Regions from separate parts of the Solibacillus sp. FSL W7-1324 genome, predicted to be linked through region 1. Evidence: predicted binding sites of a transcription regulator. Region 1 holds the regulator's gene; the other holds the start of a gene.
The links. The regulator Rex, encoded in region 1, represses fermentation and respiration genes when NADH is low (regulators of the CRP and FNR family bind a similar motif). The targets are predictions, from matches to a motif close to TTGTGAAATATTTCACAA.

Region 1 (4,438 bases):
AAAAAAATTTGATTTATTGGCAAATTCCTCTACAATGATGTTAAATATAACAGTGGGGCATTCATAAGAGCCCCTAGTAAACTCTATAATAGAAGATAAGGCATTCCTCATGCATTTTGAGAGTGTGAAATTCTACTAGTCTGTAAGAGAAAGAAGGTTTTTCATTCGTGGCTTCCCGTCCATCAGATAAGTTCAAAACACAGAAGACCGCATTTTATGTGTTAATAACTTATATCATTTGTCAGTTATCAGTCTTATTACTTATATTCATTCCAGGCTTAAAAGATTCCCTTTTACAATTATTTTCTGGTATTTCTGAGCAGGATAAACTTATAAAGTTATCTGCTTGGTGGTCAACAATATCATTTGCAGTTGCTTTTATTGTGAGTTTTATATTAATCTCACGCAATAAGCAATTTTGGGATGTATTTAAAGGGGAAAAGGCTTCAATTGGGGCTTCTATCGGTTGGGGTGTCATCGGTTTCTTCCTAGTCTTTTTAGGGCAGACAATCGGCGCCTACATCGAGCTTGCTTTAGGAATTGATATGGGCTCTGAAAATACCGAAGCAATTATGAGTGTCACAAAGGTAGCTCCGATTATGATTATTGCGACTGTATTTTTAGGACCGATTTTGGAAGAGCTTGTATTCCGCCGTGTCATTTTCGGATCGATTATACAAAACTATAATTTCTGGATTGCGAGCATAATCAGTGCAATTGTATTTGCTGCGATTCATATGGATTTTACGCATATTTTACTGTATACGATTTGCGGGATGATCTTCGCATTTTTATATCATAAAACAAAGCGTCTTCTCACACCGATTATCGCGCATGTCCTATTGAACGGTTTCGTCACATTTATCCAAATGAATGCCGATAAGTTTCAAATATAACTATTGCCCGCTATGTAATATAGCGGGTTTTTATATATAGAAAATAAAAAAACGCTACCCGGTTTCGATAGCGTTGTCATTAACTATTATTCATCTGTTCCATTTGTTTACGCTGCATTTCAAGCAGCTCCTCTACTTGCAGTTCACGTTCACGCTCTTCTTCTGCTAAGATGCGCTCTTTTTCAGCAACTTCATACTTCCGATAACCAAGACGCGCTATGACAATACTTAATTCATATAAAACAAATAATGGAATCGCTATAATAATATTCGATACTAAATCAGGCGGAGCCAGCAATACCGAAATTACAATTAAAACAAAATACGCATATTTCCGAAATTTCACCATAAGCTTCGGATTGATGATTCCGAGTCGTGAAAGAAACAGTGTCACAACAGGCAACTGAAATAGCAGCGCAAAAGGTACGATTAACTTAATTAAAAATGAGAAGAATTCATTAATACCGATTGTTTGCGTAATATTCAAATCATTGGATAAGTCCGTCATAAAGCGCATTATAAATGGAAATAACACAAAATAAGCAAAGGCTATTCCCCCTATACACAATATAAAAGCATACGGAATATATTTCAATGTTGCCTTACGTTCAGCCTCATGCAAACCAGGTGTTATAAACGCCCATAGCTGGTACAGCAATAATGGCGATACTATAACGGCCGCTACAATAAATGTTACTTGTAAATAAACGGTTAAAGGATCTGCCGGACTAAATGCGTTCATCGAAAAACTGGCAGCTAAATCACTGCGTTGAATGTATCGAATAAGTGGTTTCGCCGTATAGAAACCGATGAAAAGAGCCATCACGAAGAAAATCGCTACGAAGAATAGACGTTTTCTAAGCTCTTCCATATGTTCAACTACGGTTAATTCTCTTGAATTCATAGCAAGACATCCTTATTTTACTTAACTTCGTTTTTTTCGTTCTCTTTATGTTCAATCACTTTTTTCTTTGTATCGAAATCGTCATCGTCATCCGTCAGGCCCTTCGTAGCGCTACGGAATTCACGTAAAGTTGTCCCCATCGCACGACCTAATGATGGCAATTTTTTCGGACCGAATATTAACAAAGCAATCAGTCCAATGATAATCAGGCTCACAGGTGTAATCGCATTAAGATGTACAATCACTATAGCCACCTCCTCTATTATTATGTATATTTTACATTAATTAACTAGAATTTGCTATTTATAGTAATGAACATTTTGTTACTTACCTGAGTTTCGTACTAAATACGTAAGTGCCTGTAATTCTACCGATAGATCAATGTTCATTACTTTAATCGTGTCAGGAACAGATAATCTTACTGGAGTGAAATTTAATATACCTTTTGCATTTATTTTTACGAGTCGGTCTGTCATCATTTGTGCTGAGCGGGACGAAACCGTCAAAATTGCTAGCTCCGCGCCAAACTCCTCATACATTTCCTCCAAACGATCTGGATGGAATACTGGAATATCACTAATCGTTGTTCCTTCCATCGGTGCCTTCGTATCAAATGCTACAACGATACGCGTATTATGATTTTTTTGGAAGTTATATTTTAATAAGCCATTCCCCAAATTTCCGACTCCTATAAGCGCAACATTCATCGCCTCGTCCTGATCCAAAGTTTGACGGAAAAATTCGAGTAAATACTGAACATCATATCCATATCCCTTTTTACCGAGTGCTCCAAAATAGGAAAAGTCCCGTCGAATCGTAGCCGAATCTATTTTCATCGCATCACTTAATTCCTGTGAAGAAATACGCTTTTTACCTTCAGTTGCGAAGTTTTTCAAAAATCGATAATAAAGAGGAAGTCTTTTTGTTGTTGCTTGTGGAATTTTTACTTCTTGTTTCACACATTCTCCTCCTATGTACAGTTGCAAACTCTTTTTCTAATAATGCCTCCATATAACCTGTCGGGGCTTACCAACATGATTGTATCACGTAGTTGTCCCCAAGCGTTATGACACACTTATCATAAACTTCACTCTTTGTGCAGAAGCAAGTTAATCTTACTAAACAAGGAGCGACAAGTAAAGTATCCATCGTTGCGAACAATGTTCCCATACATTAAACTAAATAGGAAGAAACTGAGGTGTAAACATGATTGTCTTACAAGTGAATCAATTATATAAATCCTTTATTACAGATGAAATATTAAGCGGGGTAAAACTAGAAGTACAGCATCATGACCGCGTGGCATTAGTAGGGCGAAACGGTGCCGGCAAGTCAACGTTATTAAAAATAATTGCCGGTCAAATGAGCTATGATTCCGGTGAAATTATTATTCCAAAAGATATTCAAGTCGGTTATTTAGAGCAGCATGCAGGCATTGACTCTGAACTTTCGATTTGGGACGAAATGATGACAATTTTCGTAAATCTGCAAAAACAGGAACAAACATTGCGTCAACTTGAACAGCAAATGGCTGATCCTGCAATATATGAAGATAGCGAACAATATGCCCGCATCATGGCAGAGTATGACCAGTTGCAGCATGATTTCAAAGATGCAGGCGGTTACCAGTATGAAGCCGATACCCGCTCTGTTCTGCATGGGATGCAATTTTTCCCTGAAGATTATCAAAAGCCGATCCGTTCACTATCCGGCGGACAACGAACACGCTTAGCACTCGCAAAGCTTCTTTTGTCCAAGCCCGACCTCCTTATTTTAGATGAGCCGACCAACCACCTGGACATTGAAACATTGTCATGGCTGGAAGGCTATTTAAAAGGTTATGACGGCGCAATTTTAATCGTTTCGCATGACCGTTATTTCTTAGATCAGGTCGTGTCGATTGTTTACGAAGTGTCCCGTACGAAAGTGTCGAAGTATGTAGGCAACTACAGTGCTTATTTAGATGAAAAGGCGAAAAACTATGAACGCGATTTAAAAATGTATGAGCGTCAAATGGATGAAAAGGCGAAACTCGAAACATTTATCCAAAAGAATCTTGCCCGAGCTTCGACTACAAAAATGGCCCAATCACGTCGTAAAGTGCTGGAAAAGACAAGTTGGATGGAATCTCCGGATGGCGATGAAAAGAGTGCAAACTTCGGCTTTACGATTGAGCGTCAAAGTGGAAATGACGTGCTGTCGATTGATAATTTAAAAATCGGCTTTACGGACAAAGCTATTTCCGAAAATATTGGAATGCGCGTCTTTAGAGAAGATCGTATTGCACTTGTCGGTCCAAACGGTGTTGGGAAATCTACGTTATTGAAAACAATCGTCCAAGATATTGAGGCACTTGCCGGGGACATTCGATACGGTACAAATGTTCAAATTGGCTATTATGATCAGGAGCAGGCGAAACTTCATTCGAATAAATCGGTTCTTAGTGAGCTTTGGGATGAATGGCCGTTACTGAACGAAAAGGATATCCGGAATATTTTAGGTCGCTTCCTGTTTAGTGGAGATGACGTATCAAAAACGGTAAACTCCCTATCAGGTGGAGAAAAGGCACGACTTGCACTTGCGAAATTAATGATGCAAAAATCTAATTTTCTAGTACTCGACGAGCCGACAAACCATT
Region 2 (4,438 bases), 1.4 Mb from region 1:
TAATGGTCAAGCTGTAATGACTTGAGTTGCTTCCCCATTTTATAGCCACCTCCTACTTTTTCAAAGATAACGGTTCGTACAGTTCACGTTTAATAATTGAAAACTGATCCATAAATCGAATGACTTTTTGTTGAGCTTCGTCATACTTTGTATCGTTGGCAGTCAGGAAATCACGTAAACTTTTTATAATTGTTGTTTCGATTTGGACAAGCTTTTTAGGGTAATGTTCGTATTTATAGAAGCGGTCATGAAATAATTGCTTCGAACTGTTTTCAAATTTCATATAGAGATCATATTGTTCTTTTGGTATTGTTTTAAATACTTCCCGGAAATAGTCCAAAAACAGATTGACGGTCATTACAGAGGCCATTAAAGCATTCGTACACGACCCAACCGTTGCTTTTTTCAAACGTTTAAATTTTGAGCTGATTAATACTTCATTCAATATAAAATGGCGAATTAGAAAAATGAGCGCATGCTCCGAATTGATGACCGGCTCTTCATCGAAATAAAAGTAAACCAAAATATCGCTTACACTGTATTTTACAAAAGCAAAATGTGCAAAGTCATGGCGGATTAAATGGAAAAAGTAGTCATAATGTTCGAGTTGTTTAAATTGTCCGAGCTGCTGTTCATTTAAAATAAATAATGAATTCAATGGATCAAAATCTTTCATCTTCACACCTCTCCGACAACATTTACTACCATTATAATAGTTATTTGTTAAAATTTGTTGTTTTTTGCAAAAATAAAAAGACATATCCGAAAGAAAGTGACTTTCGGATATGTCTTGTCGAATATTAATATGCTAGACCAAATAACGCTTTAATATGAGTCATATAGCGGATATTTGAAGCTTCTTTCATTAATGAAGCCGGTAAACCTACTAATTGAGTATTGTTTGCCCCAATTGTCGCAATACCGTCTTTGCGGCCTAAAGAACCTAAAGTACCTGAGTTAGTAAATTTGAATTCTTTTAAGTCAGCACCTTTAATTTGTGCAAAAATGTTGTAACCTGCAGTTTCACCTTGCTGCCATGCTACTTGAGCAGTTGGTGCATAAGTTGGGCGGTCACCCGGGTTTGGAATATGGGCAGACGCATCACCAATAACAAATACTTCAGGGTGTGAAGTAGATTGTAGGAAGTCATTAATCGTTGCTTTACCACGATCTGCAGCTAAACCTGATTCAGCTACTAATGGAAGTGGAGCAACTCCGCCTGTCCATACTAATGTGTTTGCAACGATTGGCTCACGGTCTTTCAGTTGAATAACATTGCCTTCAACACCAGTTACAGGTGTTGATGTAATGAATTCTACACCGCGCTTCGTTAATGACTGTGTTGCACGCTCGATTAAGTTTTCTGGGAATACTGGTAAGATTTTTGGACCTGCTTCAACTAATTTGATTTTAAGATCTTCAAATTTAACACCGTATTTCTCAGCAACTTTAGGGAAATGGTCTACGATTTCACCAACAAGCTCAACACCTGTTAAACCACCACCACCGATTACGATTGTTGCATCCGCTTCGTCTTTTGTTGTAGCGTATGCTTTAATGCGTGCTTCGATATGCTCGCGGATAGCATTAGCTTCATCAACTGATTTTAATACGAAAGAGTTTTCCTCTAAGCCTGGGATTCCGAAGAAACCAGTTTGGCTACCTAAAGCAACTACTAATGTATCGTATTGTAATGTTTTGCCGTTTGAAAGCACTACATTTTTACTTTCTACGTCAAAGCTGTTTACTTTTGCGATTTCCAAGTTGATGTCATAACCTTTGAAAATCTTTTCAAGTGATAATGAAACAGCACCTTCAGAAATTGTACCGCCAGCTAAACGGTGTAATTCTGTAATGATTTGGTGAGTAGGGAATTGGTTTACGACTGTAATACGCGCTTCGTCTTTATTTAAATATTTACGAGCTGTTTGTGCTGCCAATACACCAGCAAATCCAGCACCTAAAATAACGATTTCTTTAGTTACCATATTAAATATCCTCCAATAAAATTAGATTGTACAAATTATTTCATTTGTTTGCGTTCAGATGCTACTTGTAAAAATGCATTAGCAAAACGTAATGCCCCTTGCACTTGTGGGTCTTTCAACATTTTTAATAAGCCGAATACGCCTACTGTTTCATTGCTTTCTTCAGCACGGTCTTTTGCTTCGATCGCTGTTTGTGCCAATGATTTAGCAGTACCAACAACTGGGCTGGCCATTTCTGTTACAGCAGCAACTGTATCATTTTTTAATGTTTCATCAGTTGCAACACTAGTAGCAAATTCATACGTTTTTGTTAATAATGTAGTCATTTCAGCCAACTTTGGTAAGTTATCTACTAAAGTAGTTAATGAAGCTTGTACCTCTGGCTTTAGTAACTGATCTAAAACATCTAATTGTTCTTGTGTAACAGCCACTTTTTCTACCTGCTGATTATTCATTTCTGACATAATAACTCTCCTTTGCCATCACTTAATATTATTTTTTTCGAAAATTTCATACCCGATTGTAAAAACTTTCACATACCATTCAATAAGCAACGATAGCACAAAGATTCGTTTGTTACAATTAGAAAACGGAAATAAAAGAAGGAAAAACTTAATTTAAGAATATTCTGTATTTTTATTATTTAAAAAAATTTTATTTTTATGTATATGACGTATTTTTATGTTTTTTTTAATAAAAATTTCCCTTCATTATTTTTAATATTGAAAGTATTTAAATAGTTGTTTTTTATCATTATTAAAGGTTAATTATGTATTTATATGATAGAAAACAAAAATTCTTTACGAGTAAAAGTGATTCACTCCCCTTCCTATTCCCCTCCATAATATTTTTCTAAAAAACTTTCTCTTCAAACGGTTGATTTGACTCAATAGGAACCTCCACGTTGCTATGAAACGAAAAAGTGCGTACTTTTTTTAATTTTAAAGTGGATCCATAATAAAAAAGCAACGAAATACTTATTCCATTGGAGGATCAATAAATGATTACTAGTTTAAAGGATACAATCAAATTAAATAATGAGGTAGAAATGCCAGCAATGGGCCTTGGCGTCTTTCAGGTGGAAAACGACGCAACAGCAGAAATCGTTAAAAATGCGATTGAGCTAGGTTATCGCAGCATTGATACAGCCGCTATTTACGGAAACGAAGCGGGTGTTGGCGAGGGCATTAAATTGGCACTGGCCTCTACCGGTTTAAATAGAGAGGACTTATTCATCACATCTAAAGTTTGGAATGCCGGGTTAAATTATGAGGAAACTGTTTCAGCTTACGAAGAGAGCTTGGAAAAATTAGGGCTGGGCTATTTGGATCTATATTTAATCCACTGGCCAGGTAAAAATAAATATGCCGAGTCTTGGAGTGCTTTAGAGGATCTGTATATAGAAGGTAAAATCAGAGCAATCGGTGTTTGCAATTTCAATATTTCGCATTTGCAGGATTTAATGAAAAACGCTCGGGTAACACCGGTCATTAACCAAGTTGAGTATCACCCGCGCCTACAACACCAATCATTACGTGCATATTGCAAAGAGCACAATATTCAATTAGAAGCTTGGGCGCCATTAATGCAAGGCGGTCTACTCGAAGATCCGACGATTGCAAAAATTGCCGAAAAGTATGGAAAATCAAATTCACAAGTTATTTTACGTTGGGATATTCAAAATGGAGTTATCACGATTCCTAAATCCGTTCGTAAAGAGCGTATGGCTCAAAATGCCGACATTTTTGATTTTAGTCTTACTGTTGAAGAAATGCAGATCATTAACGCGATGAATTTAGATAAACGCGTCGGACCGGATCCGGAAGTTTTTGATTTCTAATTTGAATTGAAGATTTGAAGAGACGAAAAGCCTCAAGAATTTTAGTACCTTGAGGCTTTCATTATTTTCATTAAGATAGTTTTTGTACAGCAATATCATCATCACGCTGCATAAGAAGAACTTCTTCGCCATTCTCTTTTAATTTATCGATATGCTTCTCGCCCCACGTGCAAAGTAAGTTGAGTACCGGCTCCATCTCGTGTCCATATGGGGTTAAGGAATATTCCACTTTCGGCGGTACTTGGTTGTACACCTTACGATTAATTAAACCGCATTGCTCAAGTTCGCGTAATTGGGACGTCAGCATTTTCTGTGAAATGCCGGGAATTAACCGGCGAAATTCATTCGTCCGGATTTGACCATGGTGATTGAGGTGACATAGAATGACTGGTTTCCATTTACCCCCAATGACTTCGAGTGTTGCTTCGACACCAATATTATAAACTTTTTTCATATTGAAACCCCCAGTATTATCAAAAGTAACTAAAAGTACTGTACATGCTTTTATCGTATGTATGAATAATACTATACCCTATAAAATAAATCAAAGGAGTATTTTTTAATATGTCTACATCAAAAACACCAAACGCCAGATTAACACTTCTTGCGT

Region 2: the regulator Rex is predicted to act here: its motif matches at 2,509-2,526, upstream of MKY71_RS09360 (DUF1641 domain-containing protein).

Annotation. Positions count from the first base shown of each region.
Region 1 is NZ_JBBOYH010000001.1:3,346,681-3,351,118, forward strand. It holds gene MKY71_RS16675 (CPBP family intramembrane glutamic endopeptidase) at 168-896, shown strand; gene tatC (twin-arginine translocase subunit TatC) at 976-1,800, opposite strand; gene tatA (twin-arginine translocase TatA/TatE family subunit) at 1,818-2,045, opposite strand; gene MKY71_RS16690 (redox-sensing transcriptional repressor Rex) at 2,124-2,759, opposite strand; gene MKY71_RS16695 (ABC-F family ATP-binding cassette domain-containing protein) at 3,007-4,438, shown strand, end outside.
Region 2 is NZ_JBBOYH010000001.1:1,929,139-1,933,576, forward strand. It holds gene MKY71_RS09345 (tetratricopeptide repeat protein) at 1-38, opposite strand, end outside; gene MKY71_RS09350 (serine protease) at 53-676, opposite strand; gene MKY71_RS09355 (NAD(P)/FAD-dependent oxidoreductase) at 801-1,988, opposite strand; gene MKY71_RS09360 (DUF1641 domain-containing protein) at 2,024-2,452, opposite strand; gene MKY71_RS09365 (aldo/keto reductase) at 2,989-3,828, shown strand; gene MKY71_RS09370 (winged helix-turn-helix transcriptional regulator) at 3,899-4,282, opposite strand; gene MKY71_RS09375 (MFS transporter) at 4,393-4,438, shown strand, end outside.